Regions from separate parts of the Streptomyces sp. NPDC088706 genome, predicted to be linked through region 2. Evidence: predicted binding sites of a transcription regulator. Region 2 holds the regulator's gene; the other holds the start of a gene.
The links. The regulator HspR, encoded in region 2, represses chaperone genes until heat shock. The targets are predictions, from matches to a motif close to TTGAGNNNNNNNNNCTCAA.

Region 1: a site for HspR is predicted at 7,466-7,484, ahead of lon (endopeptidase La). Genes of this name have one in related genera too.

The regions. Positions count from the first base shown of each region.
Region 1 is NZ_JBIVLW010000002.1:547,575-558,005, forward strand. Features, by position in the region: gene ACIQAK_RS08135 (DUF6104 family protein) at 1-18, opposite strand, end outside; gene ACIQAK_RS08140 (multifunctional oxoglutarate decarboxylase/oxoglutarate dehydrogenase thiamine pyrophosphate-binding subunit/dihydrolipoyllysine-residue succinyltransferase subunit) at 118-4,005, opposite strand; gene ACIQAK_RS08145 (HAMP domain-containing sensor histidine kinase) at 4,288-5,364, opposite strand; gene ACIQAK_RS08150 (response regulator transcription factor) at 5,361-6,098, opposite strand; gene ACIQAK_RS08155 (spermidine synthase) at 6,342-7,043, opposite strand; gene lon (endopeptidase La) at 7,507-9,927, shown strand; gene ACIQAK_RS08165 (polysaccharide deacetylase family protein) at 10,034-10,431, opposite strand, start outside.
Region 2 is NZ_JBIVLW010000003.1:138,836-149,266, reverse strand. Features, by position in the region: gene dnaK (molecular chaperone DnaK) at 1-1,059, shown strand, start outside; gene grpE (nucleotide exchange factor GrpE) at 1,056-1,706, shown strand; gene dnaJ (molecular chaperone DnaJ) at 1,803-2,996, shown strand; gene ACIQAK_RS10155 (heat shock protein transcriptional repressor HspR) at 2,998-3,453, shown strand; gene ACIQAK_RS10150 (helix-turn-helix transcriptional regulator) at 3,585-4,589, opposite strand; gene ACIQAK_RS10145 (hypothetical protein) at 4,699-4,890, shown strand; gene ACIQAK_RS10140 ((2Fe-2S)-binding protein) at 4,887-5,207, shown strand; gene ACIQAK_RS10135 (TIGR03618 family F420-dependent PPOX class oxidoreductase) at 5,361-5,762, opposite strand; gene clpB (ATP-dependent chaperone ClpB) at 5,929-8,514, shown strand; gene ACIQAK_RS10125 (YbjN domain-containing protein) at 8,673-9,209, shown strand; gene ACIQAK_RS10120 (prevent-host-death family protein) at 9,412-9,897, shown strand; gene ACIQAK_RS10115 (pyridoxal phosphate-dependent aminotransferase) at 10,324-10,431, opposite strand, start outside.

The sequences.
Region 1 (10,431 bases), on a different contig from region 2:
ACGGTCCGTGAAGTACATGGGGAAAGGATAGCGAGGCCCGGAGGTGCCCGGAACGCCGGAGACCCGGCCCCGCGACGAGCGCGGAACCGGGTCCCCGGAGGTGCTGCCGTGCGCTGGTCAGGCCTCGAAGACCTCGTTGACCAGCTGCGTCTGCTCCGCCTGGTGACGCTTGGCCGAGCCGACCGCCGGGGACGAGCCGTGCGGCCGCGAGATGCGGCGCAGGCGCTCGCCGTGCGGCACGTCCGCGCCGACGGCCAGGTCCAGGTGGTCGATCAGGTTGAGCGCGATGAACGGCCACGCACCCTGGTTGGCCGGCTCCTCCTGCGCCCAGAGGTACTTCTCGGCGTTCGGGTACTTGGCGATCTCGGCCTGGATCTCCGCACCCGGCAGCGGGTACAGGCGCTCCAGCCGGATGATCGCGGTCTCCGTGTCGCCGCGCTTCTCCCGCTCGGCGTCCAGGTCGTAGTAGAGCTTGCCCGCGCAGAAGACGACCTTGCGGACGTCCTCGGCCTTGACCGACGCGTCGCCGATCACCGGACGGAAGCCGCCGGTGGTGAACTCCTCGATCTTCGACGCCGCGGCCTTCAGACGCAGCATCGACTTCGGGGTGAAGACGATGAGCGGCTTGTGGTGCGGGTTGTGCACCTGCCAGCGCAGCAGGTGGAAGTAGTTCGACGGCAGGGTCGGCATGGCGACCGTCATGTTGTCCTGGGCGCACATCTGCAGGAAGCGCTCCGGGCGGGCGGAGCTGTGGTCCGGGCCCTGGCCCTCGTAGCCGTGCGGCAGCAGCAGCGTGACGCCGGAGGTCTGGGCCCACTTCTGCTCGGCCGAGGAGATGAACTCGTCCACGACGGTCTGGGCGCCGTTGACGAAGTCACCGAACTGGGCCTCCCAGATCACCAGCGACTCCGGGCGGGCCAGCGAGTAGCCGTACTCGAAGCCCATCGCCGCGTACTCGCTGAGCAGCGAGTCGTAGACGTTGTAGCGGGCCTGCTCCTCGGTGAGGTACAGCAGCGGGGTGTAGTCCTCGCCGGTGACCTGGTCCACCAGCACCGCGTGGCGCTGACCGAAGGTGCCCCGGCGGGTGTCCTGGCCGGCGAGCCGGACCGGCGTGCCCTCCATCAGCAGTGAACCGATGGCCAGGGTCTCGCCCATGCCCCAGTCGATCGTGCCGTTCTCTACCGAGGCCGCGCGACGCTGCATCTGCGGCATCAGGCGGGGGTGGACGGTGATCGACTCGGGGATGTTGACCTGGGACTCGGCGATCCGCTTGACGACCTCGGCGGTGACCGCGGTCTCCACGGTGACCGGGAACGCGGCCTGCGGCTCCGGGATGTGCGGGGCGGCCGGCTGCGAGGTGGCCTCGCGGACCTCGGCGAAGACCTTCTCCAGCTGACCCTGGAAGTCCTGGAGCGCCTGCTCCGCCTCTTCCAGCGTGATGTCGCCGCGACCGATGAGGGACTCGGTGTAGAGCTTGCGCACCGAGCGCTTCTTGTCGATCAGGGTGTACATCTGCGGGTTGGTGAACTCCGGGTTGTCGCCCTCGTTGTGACCGCGGCGGCGGTAGCAGATGAGGTCGATCACGACGTCCTTGTTGAACGCCTGCCGGAACTCGAAGGCGAGCCGGGCGACGCGGACCACGGCCTCCGGGTCGTCCCCGTTGACGTGGATGATCGGCGCCTCGATCATGCGCGCCACGTCGGTGGCGTACATCGAGGAACGCGAGGACTCCGGGGCGGCGGTGAAGCCGACCTGATTGTTGATCACCACGTGCACGGTGCCACCGGTGCGGTAGCCGCGCAGCTGCGACATGTTGAGCGTCTCGGCGACGACGCCCTGGCCGGCGAAGGCCGCGTCGCCGTGGAGCGCGATCGGCAGGACCGTGAAGTCCGTGCCGCCCTTGTTGATGATGTCCTGCTTGGCGCGGGCGATGCCCTCCAGGACCGGGTCGACCGCCTCCAGGTGCGAGGGGTTGGCGGCCAGCGAGACCTTGATCTGCTCACCGTCCAGACCGGTGAAGGTGCCCTCGGCGCCCAGGTGGTACTTGACGTCGCCGGAGCCGTGCATCGAGCGCGGGTCGAGGTTGCCCTCGAACTCGCGGAAGATCTGCGCGTACGACTTGCCGACGATGTTCGCCAGCACGTTGAGGCGGCCGCGGTGGGCCATCCCGATGACGACCTCGTCGAGGCGGGCCTCGGCAGCGGAGTCGATGACCGCGTCGAGCAGCGGGATGACGGACTCGCCGCCCTCCAGCGAGAACCGCTTCTGACCGACGTACTTGGTCTGCAGGAACGTCTCGAAGGCCTCCGCCGCGTTCAGCCGGCGCAGGATGCGCAGCTGCTCCTCGCGCTCGGGCTGCTGGGCGCGGGGCCGCTCCACCCGGTCCTGGAGCCACTTGCGCTGCTTCGGGTCCTGGATGTGCATGAACTCGATGCCGGTGGTGCGGCAGTACGACTCACGCAGCACGCCGAGGATGTCGCGGAGCTTCATCATCGACTTGCCTGCGAACCCGCCGACCGCGAAGTCCCGCTCCAGGTCCCACAGGGTGAGGCCGTGCTCGGTGATGTCGAGGTCGGGGTGCTTGCGCTGGCGGTACTCCAGCGGGTCGGTGTCGGCCATGACGTGGCCGCGGACCCGGTAGGAGTGGATCAGCTCGAAGACCCGCGCGGCCTTCGTCACGTCGCTGTCGTGCGACGCGTCGATGTCCGTGAGCCAGCGGACCGGCTCGTACGGGATGCGCAGGGCCTTGAAGATCTCGTCGTAGAAGTCGTTCTGACCGAGCAGCAGCTGGCTCAGCACCCGCAGGAACTCGCCGGATGCCGCGCCCTGGATGACCCGGTGGTCGTAGGTCGACGTCAGCGTCATGACCTTCGAGATGCCGAGCTTGTTCAGGGTGTCCTGGGAGGTGCCCTGGAACTCGGCCGGGTAGTCCATCGCGCCGACGCCCATGATGAGGCCCTGTCCGGGCATCAGGCGGGGCACCGAGTGGACGGTGCCGATCCCGCCGGGGTTGGTCAGCGAGGCGGTGACGCCGGAGAAGTCGTCCATACCGAGCTTGCCGATGCGGGCGCGCCGGACGATGTCCTCGTACGCCTGCCAGAACTCGAAGAAGTTGAGCGTCTCGGCCTTCTTGATGGCCGCGACGACCAGCTGACGGTCGCCGTTCGGCTTCACCAGGTCGATGGCGAGACCGAGGTTGACGTGCTCCGGCTTGACCAGGGTCGGCTTGCCGTCCTTCACCGCGAAGGAGTAGTTCATCGACGGCATGGCCTTGAGGGCCTGCACCATCGCGTACCCGATGAGGTGCGTGAAGGAGATCTTCCCGCCGCGGGCGCGCTTGAGGTGGTTGTTGATGACGATGCGGTTGTCGAAGAGCAGCTTCACCGGCACCGCGCGGACGGACGTGGCCGTCGGCAGCTCCAGCGAGGCGTTCATGTTCTTCGCCACGGCGGCCGAGGGGCCGCGCAGCGTCACGTACTCGGGTCCGACCGGGGCCTCGGTGGCCCCGTCCGCCTTGGCCTTCGCCGGGGCGGGCGCGGCTGCGGGCTTGGCCGCCACGGGCTTCGCCGGGGCCGGTGCGGCCTTGGCCTCGGCGGGCTTCGGCTCGGCGGGCTTCGGCTCGGCGGGCTTCGTCTCGGCCGGCGCGGCCTGGGCCGGGGCTGCCGGAGCAGCGGCGGCGGGCTTCGCCGGGGCCGGTGCGGCCTCGGCGTCGGCGCCGGCCGTCGGCGCGGCCTGCGCCGGAGCGGTGGCGGCCGGGACCTCGGTCGCCGCAGCCCCCGAGGCTGCGGCGCCGGGAGCGGGCTTGTCCGCCGTGCCGGAGGTACCCGGCTTGTAGTCGGCGAAGAAGTCCCACCAGGCGCGATCGACCGAACTGGGATCCTGGAGGTACTGCTGGTAGATCTCGTCGACGAGCCACTCATTCGCGCCGAACGCGGCGGCCGGGTTGGTGCCCGGGCTGGCTTGGTCGGTCGAGATGCTCGAGTTACTGGGGGACTGAGACGACACGGCGGCAACCGCCCTCTTCCGCTTCACAAGGTGATGGACAGCGGAAATCAAGGCTACGCCCCCCGAACCGTTCCTTGCAGACCGGGCCGGTGCTTCGTCGTGCACATCACATCGCAACGCGGGTTTCGGCGCAGGAAATGGCGGGAAACAAGCGAGGTTCCACTGCACTTCGGGTACGCGGGACCGTGGATACGATCAGCTGACCGTATCCCCTTGAGATCCTCTTCCAGGAGGACACGGAGAACGTACCCTTCCGGTTCGAACCCTATGTCAACCGCACCGTCAACCGCGTCGCTCGGTCAACCCCGGAAGGGTGACCTGGATGCGGCAACCCCGAGCGGATTCGGCCACTCCGATCCGGCCGCCGTGCAGATCCACCGCCCAGCGGGCGATGGCCAGCCCGAGCCCCGTCCCTCCGTCGCTGCCCGGACCGTGCGGTGAGGGGGCCTGGCCCCGGTTGAACCGCTCGAAGACCCGGTACCGCTCCGCCTCCGGGATGCCGGGACCCTCGTCGACGACCTCCAGCTCCAGCGACTCCGGGTGGGCCCCGCGCCGCGCCAGGACCGTCACCCGGCCGTGCGGCGGGCTGTGCTTGACCGCGTTGTCGATGAGGTTGGCCACCACCTGGTGCAGCCGCTCCGCGTCCGCGTGCGCGGTGAGCTCCGGCGGCGAGACGTCCAGATGCAGATGGACGTCCGTACGGGAGTGGTTGCCCGACCCCGACGACAGGCGCCGCTGGGACGCGGCGAGATTGGCTTCTTTCAATACGCCCGAGAGATACGGCCACACCTCGAAACGGCGCGCCTTGAGCGTCACCACCCCGTTGTCCAGCCGGGACAGGTCCAGCAGCGTCTCCACCAGCCGGCCGAGCCGCTCCGTCTGCTTCAGCGCCGTACGCATCGTCTCGGGGTCCGCGGCGGACACCCCGTCCACCACGTTCTCCAGCACGGCCCGCAGCGCCGCGATGGGCGTCCGCAGCTCGTGGGAGACGTTGGCGACCAGCTCCTTGCGGTGCCGGTCCTCCGCCTCCAGGTCGTCCGCCATGCGGTTGATCGTCTGGGCCAGGTCGCCCAGCTCGTCGCGCCGCCCGGCGCCGCTCACCCGGCGGGTGTAGTCGCCGTGCGAGATCGACCGGGCCACCGCCCTCATCTCGTCCAGCGGCGCGGTCAGACCGTGCGCCACGAACTGGGTGATCAGCAACGTGGCGATCACCGAGAACACGGTGATGAACTGGAACTCGGTCCGGGTCCGCAGGGCGACGATCAGCAGCCCCGTGGTGATGAACACCGAGACCACGACGAGCGTGCCGAGCTTGGCCTTGATGGAGAAGGGCCGCATCCCCGACCCTGGCCGGCTCATGGGGCCGGGGTCTCCAGGGCGTAGCCCACGCCGTGCACCGTACGGATCCGCTCGGCGCCGATCTTGCGGCGCAGCGCCTTGATGTGGCTGTCGACCGTACGGGTGCCCGAGGCGTCCGCCCAGTCCCAGACCTCGGCCAGCAGCTGCTCACGGGAGAGCACCGCGCGCGGGGTGTTGGCGAGGCACACCAGCAGGTCGAACTCGGTCGGCGTGAGGTGGACGTCCTCCGCGCGCACCCGCACCCGGCGCTGCGCGTGGTCGATCTCCAGCTCGCCGAGGCGCAGTATCCCGCTCCGCGGGGTGACGGCGGCCAGCGCGGCCCGCTCCACCCGGCGCAGCAGGACGTGCACCCGGGCGGCCAGCTCCCGCATGGAGAACGGCTTGGTCATGTAGTCGTCGGCGCCGACCCCGAGCCCGACCAGCATGTCGGTCTCGTCGTCGCGCGCGGTCAGCATCAGCACCGGCACCGGGCGCGTCGCCTGCACCCGGCGGCAGACCTCCAGGCCGTCGAAGCCGGGAAGCATGATGTCGAGCACCATCAGGTCGGGCTGCCAGGCCTCGGCCGCGTCCACGGCCGCGGGCCCGTCCAGTGCGGTCTGCACGAGGAAACCCTCCGCCCGCAACCGGGCGGCGATGGCGTCGACGATCGTGGCGTCGTCCTCGACCACCAGCACCCGGCGTTGAGCCCCTGGGGTGGCCGCGACGCCGTTGTGGGTGGTGTGTGTCTGTTCCATCGCCCCGCCCCTGCCCGTTCTCGCGGAGGCCAATCCCCGCGAGGCACGGTCTTCGCTCGTGGATTTCGTCGGTGATCCCTGTGTGCCGGTCAGCAGCGTAAAGGCTGTGGAGGGCCCACGGCTACGCAGGGTGTTGCCCCGGGGGGCGCGGGCGTATCCGGTGGGGCGACGGATCGTCTGCCTTGTGCCGGTTGACCCCGCTCGCCACCGGACCGCACCCGCCGGGAGGGGCCGGCCGACCCGTCAACGAGCCTTCGATGCGAGATGGACCACGTCGGGCACACCTCGGGCAACAGCCACTTCTTCCGTCCTAACCCCGCTGAACCCGGCATTCCACAGGGCCTGCTCGAAGGCCGGCGACGGCTGCGCGGACCAGACGGCGAGCACCCCGCCCGGGGTCAGCCGGTCATGGCAGTGGGCCAGCCCGGTGGGGGAGTAGAGGCTCCCGTTGTCGTCCGTGACGGTCCAGTCGGGCCCGTTGTCGATGTCCAGGCAGAGCGCGTCGTAACGCTCCGTGGCGGTACGGAGATGGGCGACCAGGTCCGCGTGCAGGACCTCGGTCCGGGGGTCGGCCAGCGCCGCCCCGGAGATCCGCTCCAGCGGCCCTGTCCGGTGCCAGTCGACGATCGCCTGCTCCCGCTCCACGACGACGATCCGCCCCCAGCGGTCCTCCTCGGCGGCCCGTACCAGCGAGAAACCCACACCGAGCCCGCCGATCAGCACGCGGGGGCCGGTCCGGTCGCCCGGCAGGGCGGCCAGAGCGGCGTCGATCAGCAGCCGCTCGGAGCGCCCGTCGGAGGTGTCCATCAGGAAGCAGCCGTTGGCGATGATCTCGAAGTGCTCCCCGCGCTCGCGCAGGACGACCTCGCCGAAAGGGCCTTCGCGGCGGTCCAGGGGGACGGGGGCCGGGGGAACCATGGCGCGGGAGAAGGTGTCGGGCTCCATGGCCCGGATTCTAGGAGAGGGACAGCACCCGGCCTCAGCCGTTAGCCGTTCCGGTGACGGTCACCGGTCCGGGTGCGCGCCGCGCAGGGCCAGGAGCGCCGCCCCCACCACGTACGCCGTCCCCGCCATCACCCAGGCCGCCGTCTGGGGCCCCGGCTGCGTCGGCCAGGGCGGCCGGGGCGGCCGGGGCGGTCCACGGGGCGGCGTGAGGCGATCACCCACAGCCACTACCGGGGCGCAACAGCTGCACACCCTCCCTGTCGACGGCCGGACGCCATGCGGTTCACCAGGCGGGGAGGGCGGCTCCGGGGAATAGCCGTTCCCCGCCGGACGCTCCCGTGGACAGGTGGATCGGGGTGGCGGCGGCCGGCTGATCGCTCACAGCGAACACCACTCGGGGAACAGTCGGCGGCTCAGCAGCATTGAGTCCACATAGCTCAACTTGCCTGCCGAAGGGGAGATCATGACTACCGAGTCCAAGGCGTTCACACCGATCGACCTGCCCGTGCTGCCGCTAGACGACGAGGTCGTCCTGCCCGGCATGGTGGTGCCGCTGGACCTGTCCGACACCGAGGTGCGCGCCGCCGTCGAGGCCGCGCAGGCCGCCGCCCGAGCCGGCGGCGGCAAGCCCGAGGTGCTGCTGGTGCCGCGGATCGACGGGACGTACACGGGGACCGGTGTCCTCGGGACCGTCGAGCAGGTCGGACGCCTTTCGGACGGCGACCCGGGGGCGCTCATCCGGGCCCGCGACCGGGTGCGCATCGGCGCCGGGACCAGTGGACCCGGGCGCGCGCTCTGGGTCGAGGGGACCGTCCTCGACACCGTGGTGCCCGACCCCCTGCCCGGTTCCGCCGTCGAGCTCGTCAAGGAGTACAAGGCGCTCGCCACCAGCTGGCTGAAGAAGCGCGGCGCCTGGCAGGTCGTGGACCGGGTCCAGCAGATAGACGACGTCTCCGCGCTCGCCGACAACTCCGGCTACTCACCGTTCCTCACCACCGCGCAGAAGGTCCAGCTCCTGGAGACCGTGGACCCGATCGCGCGGCTGAAGCTCGCCATCCAGTGGCTGGGCGAACACCTCGCCGAGCAGGATGTGGCCGAGTCCATCGCCAAGGACGTCCAGGAGGGCGTCGACAAGCAGCAGCGCGAGTTCCTGCTCCGCCGCCAGCTGGACGCCGTACGCAAGGAGCTCTCCGAACTCAACGGCGACCCGGAGGACGAGTCCGACGACTACCGGGCCCGCGTCGAGGCCGCCGACCTCCCCGAGCACGTCCGCACCGCCGCGCTCAAGGAGGTCGAGAAGCTGGAGCGCTCCAGCGACCAGTCGCCCGAGGGGTCCTGGATCCGGACCTGGCTGGACACCGTCCTCGAACTGCCGTGGACCGAGCGCACCGAGGACGCCTACGACATCCGCGGCGCCCAGGCGGTCCTGGACGCCGAGCACGCCGGGCTCGCCGACGTGAAGGAGCGCATCACCGAGTACCTGGCGGTGCGCAAGCGGCGCGCCGACCGGGGGCTGGGCGTGGTGGGCGGTCGCCGAGGCGGCGCGGTCCTCGCCCTCGTCGGGCCGCCCGGCGTCGGCAAGACCTCGCTCGGGGAGTCCGTCGCGCACGCCATGGGCCGTAAGTTCGTCCGCGTCGCGCTCGGCGGTGTCCGGGACGAGGCGGAGATCCGGGGCCACCGGCGTACGTACGTGGGTGCTCTCCCCGGCCGTATCGTGCGGGCGATCAAGGAGGCCGGTTCGATGAACCCGGTCGTCCTGCTCGACGAGATCGACAAGGTCGGCTCGGACTTCCGGGGCGACCCGGCCGCCGCCCTCCTCGAAGTCCTCGACCCCGCGCAGAACCACACCTTCCGTGACCACTACCTGGAGGTCGAGCTGGACCTCAGCGACGTCGTCTTCCTGGCCACCGCCAACGTGCTCGAAGCCATCCCCGAGGCCCTGCTCGACCGCATGGAGCTGGTCCGCCTCGACGGCTACACCGAGGACGAGAAGGTCGTCATCGCCCGGGACCACCTGCTCCCGCGCCAGTTGGAGCGGGCCGGTCTGGAGAAGGACGAGGTTGCCCTGGAGGAGTCGGCGCTGCGCAAGCTGGCCGGCGAGTACACCCGCGAGGCGGGCGTACGGAATCTGGAGCGGGCTGTCGCCCGGCTGCTCCGCAAGGTCGCGGCCCAGCACGAACTGGGCGACCGCGAGCTGCCGTTCACGGTGACCGACGCGGACCTGCGCTCCCTGATCGGGCGCCCGCACCACGTGCCCGAGTCCGCCCAGGACCCGGCCGAGCGCCGCACCGCGGTGCCGGGCGTGGCCACCGGGCTCGCGGTGACCGGGGCGGGCGGTGACGTCCTCTTCGTCGAGGCGTCGCTCGCCGACCCGGAGACCGGGGCGTCCGGACTGACCCTGACCGGCCAGCTCGGTGACGTCATGAAGGAGTCGGCCCAGATCGCGCTGAGCTTCCTGCGCTCGCACGGCGCGGAGCTGGAACTGCCGGTCGCCGACCTCAAGGACCGGGGCGTGCACATCCACTTCCCGGCGGGCGCGGTGCCCAAGGACGGCCCGAGCGCGGGCATCACCCTGACGACCGCCCTGGCCTCGCTGCTGTCCGGACGGCTGGTCCGTACGGATGTGGCGATGACCGGTGAGGTGTCGCTGACCGGGCGGGTGCTGCCGATCGGCGGTCTGAAGCAGAAGCTGCTGGCGGCCCACCGCGCGGGCATCACCACCGTGGTGATCCCCCAGCGCAACGAGGCCGACCTGGACGACGTCCCGGCCGAGGTGCTGGAGAAGCTGGACGTCCACCCGGTCACCGACGTCCGCCAGGTGCTGGAGATCGCCCTCACCCCGGCTTCGGCCCGGGCGCAGGAGAGGATCCCGGCCGCGGCCTGACCGCCACGCAGTGACGGGCGCGGTATCAGGTACGTGGCCGGTACGGACGGCCCGCTTCCCGAGTCAACGGGGGCGGGCCGTTCCGCAAGCACCGGCATCACGGCGCTCAGGGGCGGTAGATCGTGCCCGGCACCGGCTCGGCGGGAGCCATCAGCTCCGGGACGGTCACGAAGGTGTAGCCGTCCTTCTGGAGCGCGTCGACGATCCCCGGCACGGCGGGCACGGTGCCCGGGTAGATGTCGTGCAGCAGGATGATGCCGTCCTTGCTCGCCTGGTCCACGATCCGCTTCGTGATCAGCGCCGAGTCGTTCGTCGAGTAGTCCTTGGCGGTGGCGCTCCACAACACCTGCGAGAGCCCCAGGTCCTTGGATATCTCGGAGACCTTGTCGTCGGTGCGGCCCTGCGGTGGGCGCATCAGCCGGGGCTTCTGGCCGGTGACCTTCTCGATCGCCACCTGGGTCTTCTCCAGCTCGGCCCGTATCTCGTCCGGCTCCCGGTCGGTGA
Region 2 (10,431 bases):
CTGGACGAGAAGCTCACGCGCTCGCAGTTCCAGCAGCTGACCGCGGACCTCTTGGACCGCTGCAAGACCCCGTTCCACAACGTCATCAAGGACGCGGGCATCCAGCTCTCCGAGATCGACCACGTCGTTCTCGTCGGTGGCTCCACCCGTATGCCGGCCGTCGCCGAGCTCGTCAAGGAGCTGACCGGTGGCCAGGAGGCCAACAAGGGTGTGAACCCGGACGAGGTCGTCGCCATCGGCGCCTCGCTCCAGGCCGGTGTCCTCAAGGGCGAGGTCAAGGACGTCCTGCTCCTCGACGTCACCCCGCTGTCCCTCGGTATCGAGACCAAGGGAGGGATCATGACCAAGCTCATCGAGCGCAACACCACGATCCCGACCAAGCGCTCCGAGATCTTCACGACGGCCGAGGACAACCAGCCGTCCGTCCAGATCCAGGTCTACCAGGGCGAGCGCGAGATCGCGGCGTACAACAAGAAGCTCGGGATGTTCGAGCTGACCGGTCTGCCGCCGGCCCCGCGCGGTGTGCCGCAGATCGAGGTCGCCTTCGACATCGACGCCAACGGCATCATGCACGTCGCCGCCAAGGACCTCGGCACCGGCAAGGAGCAGAAGATGACCGTCACCGGCGGCTCCTCGCTGCCGAAGGACGAGGTCAACCGGATGCGCGAAGAGGCCGAGAAGTACGCGGAGGAGGACCACGCCCGCCGCGAGGCCGCCGAGTCGCGCAACCAGGGCGAGCAGCTCGTCTACCAGACGGAGAAGTTCCTCAAGGACAACGAGGACAAGGTCCCCGGTGACGTGAAGACGGAGGTGGAGACCGCCGTCGGCGAGCTGAAGGAGAAGCTCAAGGGCGAGGACACCGCCGAGATCCGTACGGCCACCGAGAAGGTCGCGGCCGTCTCCCAGAAGCTGGGCCAGGCGATGTACGCCAACGCCCAGGCCGAGGGTGCGACCCCGGGCGCCGAGGCTCCGGGCGACGCCCAGGGCAAGGCCGATGACGATGTCGTCGACGCCGAGATCGTGGACGACGAGAAGGACACCAAGGGCGGTGCGGCGTGACCGAGGAGACCCCGGGCTTCGAGGAGAAGCCCGACGTCCCCTCCGGCGCCACCCCTGATGACGCCGAGCCGAAGGCCGCCGACCCCTCCGAGGAGGAGGCGGCGGCCCCGGCCGGGGACACCGACCCGACCGTCGGCCTGACCGCACAGCTGGACCAGGTCCGTACGGCGCTGAGCGAGCGCACCGCGGACCTCCAGCGGCTCCAGGCCGAGTACCAGAACTACCGCCGCCGCGTGGAGCGGGACCGGGTGACGGTCAAGGAGGTCGCTGTGGCGAACCTCCTGTCCGAGCTGCTGCCCGTGCTCGACGACGTCGGCCGCGCGCGGGAGCACGGCGAGCTGCTCGGCGGCTTCAAGTCGGTCGCCGAATCGCTCGAGACGGTCCTTGCGAAGCTGGGCCTCCAGCAGTTCGGCAAGGAGGGCGAGCCCTTCGACCCGACGATCCACGAGGCCCTGATGCACAGCTACGCGCCGGACGTCACCGAGACGACCTGCGTGGCGATCCTCCAGCCGGGGTATCGCATCGGCGAGCGCACCATCCGCCCCGCGCGGGTGGCCGTCGCCGAGCCGCAGCCGGGCGCGACGCCGGCGGCGGCCAAGGAAGAGAAGACAGACGACGAGGAGAGCGGTGGCACCGAGGAGGTCTGACGGGAACCCGTCCGACCAGCGAGGTGCACACCGACCGGCCAGGCGGCCGGCCCACGGGCCGGCCGCCGCGCCGATCGTCCGGAAGGAGGGACGTCGATGAGCACGAAGGACTTCGTCGAGAAGGACTACTACAAGGTCCTCGGCGTCCCCAAGGACGCCACCGACGCCGAGATCAAGAAGGCGTACCGCAAGCTCGCCCGAGAGTTCCACCCGGACGCCAACAAGGGTGACGCCAAGGCGGAGGAGCGCTTCAAGGAGATCTCCGAGGCGAACGACGTCCTCGGCGACACCAAGCGGCGCAAGGAGTACGACGAGGCGCGCGCCCTCTTCGGCAACGGTGGTTTCCGTGCCGGCCCCGGTGGTGCGGGCGGCAACTTCAACTTCGACCTGGGCGACCTCTTCGGCGGGGGCGCCCCGGGCGGCGGACAGGGCGGCGCGGGCGGCGGTTTCGGCGGCGGCGGGGGCGGTCTCGGCGACGTCTTCGGCGGGCTGTTCAACCGCGGTGGCGCGGGCACCCGCGTCCAGCCGCGGCGCGGCCAGGACATCGAGTCCGAGGTGACGCTCAGCTTCACCGAGGCGGTCGACGGGGCCACGGTCCCGCTGCGGATGTCCAGCCAGGCGCCCTGCAAGGCGTGTTCCGGCACCGGTGACAAGAACGGCACCCCCAGGGTCTGCCCGACCTGCGTCGGCACCGGCCAGGTCTCGCGCGGCACGGGCGGCGGCTTCTCGCTCACCGACCCCTGCGTGGACTGCAAGGGCCGGGGCCTCATCGCCCAGGACCCGTGCGAGGTCTGCCACGGCAGCGGCCGGGCGAAGTCGGCCCGCACCATGCAGGTCAGGATCCCGGCGGGCGTCTCGGACGGCCAGCGGATCCGGCTGCGCGGCAAGGGCGGCCCGGGCGAGCGCGGCGGTCCGGCCGGCGATCTGTACGTCGTCGTCCACGTCGGCGCCCACCCGGTCTTCGGCCGCAAGGGCGACAACCTCACGGTCACCGTGCCTGTCACGTATCCGGAGGCGACGCTCGGCGGCGAGGTGAAGGTCCCCACGCTCGGCGGACCGCCGGTCACCCTGAAGCTGCCTCCCGGCACCCCCAACGGGCGTACGATGCGCGCCCGGGGCAAGGGCGCGGTCCGCAAGGACGGCACCCGCGGCGACCTGCTGGTCACCGTGGAGGTGGCGGTCCCCACGGACCTCGGCCAGGAGGCCAGGGACGCGCTGGAGGCCTACCGCAAGGCGACCGCGGACGAGGACCCGCGGGCGGAACTGTTCCAGGCCGCGAAGGGAGCTTGAGATGGACGGCCGTCGACGCAATCCGTACCAGCTGACCGATGAATCACCGGTGTACGTGATCTCGATCGCGGCCCAGCTCTCGGGCCTGCACCCGCAGACGCTGCGCCAGTACGACCGTCTCGGCCTGGTCTCCCCGGACCGTAGCGCCGGGCGCGGCCGGCGCTACTCGGCCCGCGACATCGAGCTGCTGCGCACGGTGCAGCAGCTGTCGCAGGACGAGGGCATCAACCTGGCGGGCATCAAGCGCATCATCGAGCTGGAGAACCAGGTCGCCGCGCTCCAGCAGCGTGTCGCCGAGCTCTCGGCGGCGGTGGACGGCGCGGCGGTCGCCATGCAGCAGCGCGAGGCCCAGGTGCACGCCTCGTACCGGCGCGACCTCGTGCCGTACCAGGACGTGCAGCAGACCAGCGCGCTGGTGGTCTGGCGGCCGAAGGCGAAGCGGCCGCCGACGGAGTGACCACGCGTCTGCGAACAGCGGGGCCGGGGGAGAGCGTTCATCCGCTCTCCCCCGGCCCCGCAGTCGTATGCCGCCTGCCGGGCCCTCCGTCACGCACCGCCCGGGTTCCCGGCCGGGGATCGGTCGCGCGGTCAGGAATCCGATTCCAGGATTCCCGAGCGCGCGATCAGATAACCGAGTTGTGCCCGGCTGTTGCTGCCGAGCGCGACACTGAGCTTGGCGATGTGGGAGCGGCAGGTGCGGACGTTCATGCCGAGGCGGCGGGCGATGGCCTCGTCGACATGGCCCTCGACCAGCAGCTTGGCGATCGAATGACGGACGCCGGAGATGCCTTCCGGCCCGGGGTCGTAAGGGATCTGCTCCTGCAAAGGCACTGCACGGTGCCAGAATTGTTCGAAGACCTTGACGAGGTACTTCACGATGCCGGGGTGCCGTAGTTCGAGGGCGACGGTCCGGTCGTCCGTGGCGGGGATGAAGGCGACGGTGTGGTCGAAGATCATGAGTCGCTCTATGAGTTCTTCGAGAGTCCGGATTTCCACCTTGCTCTCCGCCATGCGGGCCGCATAGGTGAGAGTCCCGTGGCTGTGGCGGGCGGTGTGCTGGTACAGCGTGCGCATGCCTACGCCACGCTCCGCGAGAATGTGTCCGCGTTCCACGGCGATGTTCAGCGCGTCCTCGCTGCGCCCGCCGCCGGGCTGGATGGTGAGAACCTCCGCCTGGCACTCCGAAAGGGCCAGTTTTATGGAGGCGTTGATACGGTCGATGCCTTCCAGAACGGTGATCGCGTGGGTGGTCGGCGGGGTCTGGGCGCTGACGGCCATGAAGGGTTCGAACGCCTCGGTGAGTTCGACCGAGAGCCGTCTGCGCTCCTGGATCTCCCGCTCGATGGGGTGGAGCCGCTGGGTGAGCGCCGCGAATGCCGGCACCGGCCGTAGCCAGGTGGGGTCGTCCGGGTCGGGGTGCAGCAGGGCGAACTCCAGCAGGCACGGCGCGTCTTCCGCTTCGGCGCGGGCCACCTTCCCCACGCTCAACGCACTCGCGTAGAGCCGGGCCCCCTCGTCGCACAAAGTGGTGACAGAGTGGGGATGTGTCGCTTTCGCTCTATCTGTGGTCAATTCTCCACCCCCCAGGAACATGCATCAGCAGGAACATGATGCATCGTTTCTGTGGTTTGACGTGCCTTGATGGGCCATCGTCTTGTGATGCGGGGGAGAGGAAACCTTGGAAGTGAGGACGAAGCCCACTATGAGTAAGAAAACGCTTCGCTCGGTGCTTGCCGTGGCCTTCTCCGTCGGGCTGGCGTCCGGAGTGTTCAGCGCCCAGGGAGACCCCGTCTGGGACACGGCGCCCAATCAGGCCGTCGAACTGCGTTCGCAAGCCGCGCCGCCCCCCGACCTGGCCTGGGACTTCACCCCGACCACGAAGGACCGAGCATGACCACGCCGCCGGACGATCGCACCTTCCGGCGCGAGATGGCGACCGCCTATCGCTCAGGGTGGCATTTCATCGATCTGCTCACGGCACTGCCCCGCCGTGGCGACTCGTTGATGGTCACCCTGTTCGGAGAGCCGATCGTCGTGGTGATGGAAGAGGACGAGGACGTCCGCGCCTATCGCTGTCTCCGACGCCCCCGTGGCGCGCCGCAGCCCGTCCGCTGCGCCGTCAGGTACGGGATGATCTTTGTGAACCTCGATCAGCGGGACCATGAGCTGATCACGTCAGAACCCCTTTCCGCCACCCCCCGCAGTGCCTGAGCGATTCCCCCGTCGTCACCTATCGCTCCGGCGCTTCCCCCACACAGCGGCGCCACCGTGACCTGAACACGGTGGCGCCGCTGTGCTGTGCCCGTCCGGCGCGTATCCGGGGGCCGGCCCTTCCGAGCGCCCGGTCGGCGGCGCAGGGGGCGGTCAGGCCTTTCCGAGCGCCCGGTCGACGGCGATCTCGATGACGACCCGTTCCGGGTTGGGCCTCGGCGTGCGCTCGTAGCGCTCCGCGTAACGGCTCACCGCGTCCACGACGGCCTCCGGCTCCCTGCGGATGGTCGCGCGGCCCTCCAGGGTCGCCCAGCGGGCTCGGTGCATCTGGCAGACGGCGACCCGTGCCCCCTCCGGCCCGGCGGCCAGGATGTTGGCGACCTTGCGGGTGCCCCCGCCGGTGATCACGCGCGCCACCCCCGCCTCCGGGTCGTACGTCACGCCCACCGGTACCACGTGCGGCGTGCCGTCCGGGCGCAGCGTCGTCAGCGTGCACACATGCCGCTCGCGCCAGAAGGCGAGGTACTCGGGGGTGGGGTTCCGTACGTCTGCCATGGGTGAAGCGTAGGTGGCGGTGCGGTGGCGGGTTGCCCCGGTGGCCCGTTCACTCGGAGCGGAGGGCCGGGGTGCCGTATTCTTGCCTTGAGTGGAATAGACTCAACTTTGTGCATGTTGTTTCCGTCAAGGGAAGAGTTCCAGCCGCGAGGAGGAGTAAGCACACGTGGACGCCGAGCTGACCAACAAGAGCCGGGACGCCATCAACGCGGCCACCGACAGGGCCGTGAAGGACGGGCACCCCGACCTCACCCCCGCGCATCTGCTGCTCGCGCTGCTGGGGGGCGAGGACAACGAGAACATCATCGACCTGCTGGCCGCCGTCGAGGCCGACCAGGCCACCGTGCGTGCCGAGACCGAGCGGCTGCTCGGGGCCCTGCCCAGCGTCACCGGCTCCACCGTGGCCCCGCCGCAGCCCGACCGGGAGCTGCTGGCCGTCATCCAGGACGCGGCGCGGCGGGCGAAGGAGCTGGGGGACGAGTACCTCTCCACCGAGCACCTGCTCATCGGGATCGCCGCGAAGGGCGGGCGTGCCGGTGAGATCCTCGACGGGCAAGGGGCCGGTGCGAAGAAGCTGTTGGCCGCATTCGAGACGAGCAGGGGAGGGCGTCGCGTGACCACACCCGACCCGGAGGGCCAGTACAAGGCCCTGGAGAAGTTCGGCACCGACTTCACGGCCGCCGCGCGCGAGGGCAAGCTGGATCCGGTCATCGGCCGCGACCAGGAGATCCGCCGCGTCGTGCAGGTCCTGTCGCGCCGGACGAAGAACAACCCGGTGCTCATCGGTGAGCCCGGCGTCGGCAAGACCGCCGTCGTCGAAGGGCTCGCCCAGCGCATCGTCAAGGGTGACGTCCCCGAGAGCCTGAAGAACAAGCGCCTGGTCTCGCTCGACCTGGGCGCGATGGTGGCGGGCGCGAAGTACCGCGGCGAGTTCGAGGAGCGCCTGAAGACCGTCCTCTCCGAGATCAAGGAGAGCGACGGCCAGATCATCACCTTCATCGACGAGCTGCACACCGTCGTCGGCGCCGGCGCGGGCGGCGACTCCGCCATGGACGCGGGCAACATGCTCAAGCCGATGCTGGCCCGCGGCGAGCTGCGCATGGTCGGCGCGACCACGCTCGACGAGTACCGCGAGCGCATCGAGAAGGACCCCGCCCTGGAGCGCCGCTTCCAGCAGGTGCTGGTGGCCGAGCCGTCCGTCGAGGACACCATCGCGATCCTGCGCGGCCTCAAGGGCCGTTACGAGGCCCACCACAAGGTGCAGATCGCGGACTCGGCGCTGGTGGCCGCGGCCACCCTCTCCGACCGCTACATCACCTCCCGCTTCCTCCCCGACAAGGCCATCGACCTGGTGGACGAGGCGGCCTCCCGGCTCCGTATGGAGATCGACTCCTCGCCCCTGGAGATCGACGAACTCCAGCGCTCGGTCGACCGGTTGCGGATGGAGGAGCTGGCGCTGAAGAACGAGTCGGACGCCGCCTCCAAGCAGCGCCTGGAGAAGCTGCGCCGCGACCTCGCCGACAAGGAGGAGGAGCTGCGCGGCCTCAACGCCCGCTGGGAGAAGGAGAAGCAGGGCCTCAACCGGGTCGGTGAGCTCAAGGAGCGCCTGGACGAGCTGCGCGGCCAGGCCGAACGCGCCCAGCGCGACGGCGACTTCGACGCCGCGTCCAAGCTGCTGTACGGGGAGATCCCCGGCCTGGAGCGCGAGTTGGAGGAGGCTGCCGAGGCGGAGCAGGAGGCATCCAAGGACACCATGGTCAAGGAGGAGGTCGGACCGGACGACATCGCGGATGTCGTCGGCGCCTGGACCGGCATCCCGGCCGGCCGGCTGCTGGAGGGCGAGACCCGGAAGCTGCTGCGGATGGAGAGCGAGCTCGGCAAGCGGCTGATCGGGCAGAGCGAGGCCGTGCAGGCCGTCTCCGACGCCGTACGCCGGACCAGGGCCGGGATCGCCGACCCCGACCGGCCCACCGGGTCGTTCCTCTTCCTCGGCCCCACCGGCGTCGGCAAGACCGAGCTGGCCAAGGCGCTGGCGGACTTCCTCTTCGACGACGAGCGGGCCATGATCCGCATCGACATGAGCGAGTACGGCGAGAAGCACAGCGTCGCCCGTCTCGTCGGCGCCCCGCCCGGTTACGTCGGCTACGAGGAGGGCGGCCAGCTCACCGAGGCCGTCCGCCGCCGCCCGTACAGCGTCGTGCTCCTGGACGAGGTGGAGAAGGCCCACCCCGAGGTCTTCGACATCCTGCTCCAGGTCCTCGACGACGGCCGGCTCACCGACGGCCAGGGCCGCACGGTCGACTTCCGCAACACCATCCTCGTCCTCACCTCCAACCTCGGCAGCCAGTTCCTGATGGACCCGCTGGTCAAGCCCGAGGTGAAGAAGCAGCAGGTGCTGGAGGTGGTGCGGGCGTCCTTCAAGCCGGAGTTCGTCAACCGGCTGGACGACCTGGTGGTCTTCTCGGCGCTCTCCGGCGACGAGCTCACGCACATCGCGAAGCTCCAGGTCGACCGTCTCGCGGCCCGGCTCGCCGACCGGCGGCTCACCCTCGACGTCACCCCCGAGGCACTGGCCTGGCTCGCCGAGGAGGGCAACGACCCGGCGTACGGGGCGCGCCCGCTGCGCCGGCTCATCCAGACGGCGATCGGCGACCGGCTCGCCAAGGAGATCCTCTCCGGCGAGGTCAGGGACGGTGACACCGTCCGGGTGGAGCGGGCCGAGGACGGACTGATCGTCGGCCCCGCCTCGTAACACCCGGGCACGGCTCGTCACACGCCGTGTACGTTCGCCCGCCCGGCCCCCTCCCCACCGGCCCTCTCTCAGCTTGTGGCGGATAGGGGCCGTGCGGGCTTGCCATGCCCCGCCCGCCATGGGAGAGGATGGCCGCAACCGCACGAAGGGAAATAACGGTGAGCATCGATCCGTCCTCGATTCCTAATTTCGGGGGCCAGCCCGAACCGCAGGCGGCAGGACCGGAGGGCCCCGTCGTCCCTGACCAGGACCTCGTCAAGCAGCTCCTCGACCAGATGGAGCTGAAGTACGTCGTCGACGACGAGGGCGACCTCGCCGCGCCGTGGGAAGAGTTCCGGACGTACTTCATGTTCCGGGGCGAGGACGAGCAGCAGGTCTTCTCCGTCCGTACGTTCTACGACCGCCCCCACGCGCTCGACCTGCGTCCCGTCCTCCTGGACGCCATCGACGACTGGAACCGCCGCACCCTGTGGCCCAAGGTCTACACCCACGCCCACGAGGGCGAGGAGGGCGAGGCGGGTTCCGTCCGGCTGATCGGTGAGGCGCAGATGCTCATCGGCACCGGCGTCAGCCTGGAGCACTTCGTCTCCTCGACGGTCAGCTGGGTGCGCGCCTCGATCGAGTTCGACAAGTGGCTCGTCGAGCGCCTGGGCCTCGCGCCGGCCGAGGAGAACACGGACCCCGAGGGCGCCTAGCCCCTCGATGTATCCACGGGAACGGCCCGGGCAGCGGTCACCACGACCGCCTCCCGGGCCGTCTCCGCGTTCACCCCAGCCGGCCCAGCCGCTCGCCCGCCTCCGCCAGCACGTCCTCGCGCTTGCAGAAGGTGAAGGCGCGCGCATCGAAGGCCGGCCGGTCTCCCTTGAAATCAGATCGTGATCTGAGTAGGCTCTGATTATGTCTACCACGCGTCTGGAAGCAGAAACGGAATCCGTCTCCTTCACCGATCTCTCCCGCAACCCCAAAGGTGTCGCCGCCAGAGCTGCTGCCCTGGGACGGCTTCGGGTCACCCATCGGGACGCGCCGGACATGGTGCTGACCACGGCTGTACGCGCGGAGGGCGCGGAGGAGAACCTGACCACCGCCTCGCGGCTCTTCCTCGCACTGATGAAGCAGGACGACGGTGCCAGGGCACTCCTCCTCGCGCTGCCCGAGGTGTTCCCCTGGGCGCGACACCTGGACGCGGAAGAGGTCCGGGCTTTCACTGTCGAGCTTCTTGAAGCGCTGTCGGACGCCGCCGAACTGGGGGCGGGGGAGGCTGTGCACCGCGCGATCGTCTCCTGGCGGGCCACGGCACGCATCAATGCCGATCCCGAGCAGCTCAGGGAATCGCTGCGTCCGCTCGACGGTGATGACCTCGGTCAGGTCGAGGTGCGTGGGTGAGCCCGAAGAAAGGAGACCGAGTGAGCGTTCCGCCCCTCAACGGGTGGAACGTCGTCTTCGGGACCACAGAGGCGGTGACGGGCTGGGAGGAACTGTGTCGTGTGGCCCTGCCGAGCGCGCATCGCTGCCTGGATGCTCTCCGGGGTGACCCCCTGGCCCGGTCCCATGGAATCGCCAGCACCAGTTGCGCGGCAGGCACGCCACCAAAGTGTGGAAGGGCTCCGACCTGGACCAGTGGGAGTACGAGGTCACCAGCGGTGGTCGAGTGCGCTACCTGGTCAGCCCGGAGACTTCCACCGTGATCCTCGTGTATGCCTCCCCGCGACATCCCAAAGACACCGAGTGAACCGTGATCGCTTCGGGGGCGGGGCTTGAGCAGGTCCCGCACCCCGAAGCGAACCGGCGGCGTTCTTTTCGCGCCCCCTGTCAGACCGCCAAGCGCTTGAGGCGGGTAACCGCCTCTTCCAACACACCCTTCCGTTTGCAGAACGTGAAGCGGACCTGGCTGCGGCCCGCCTCAGGGTCGTCGTAGAA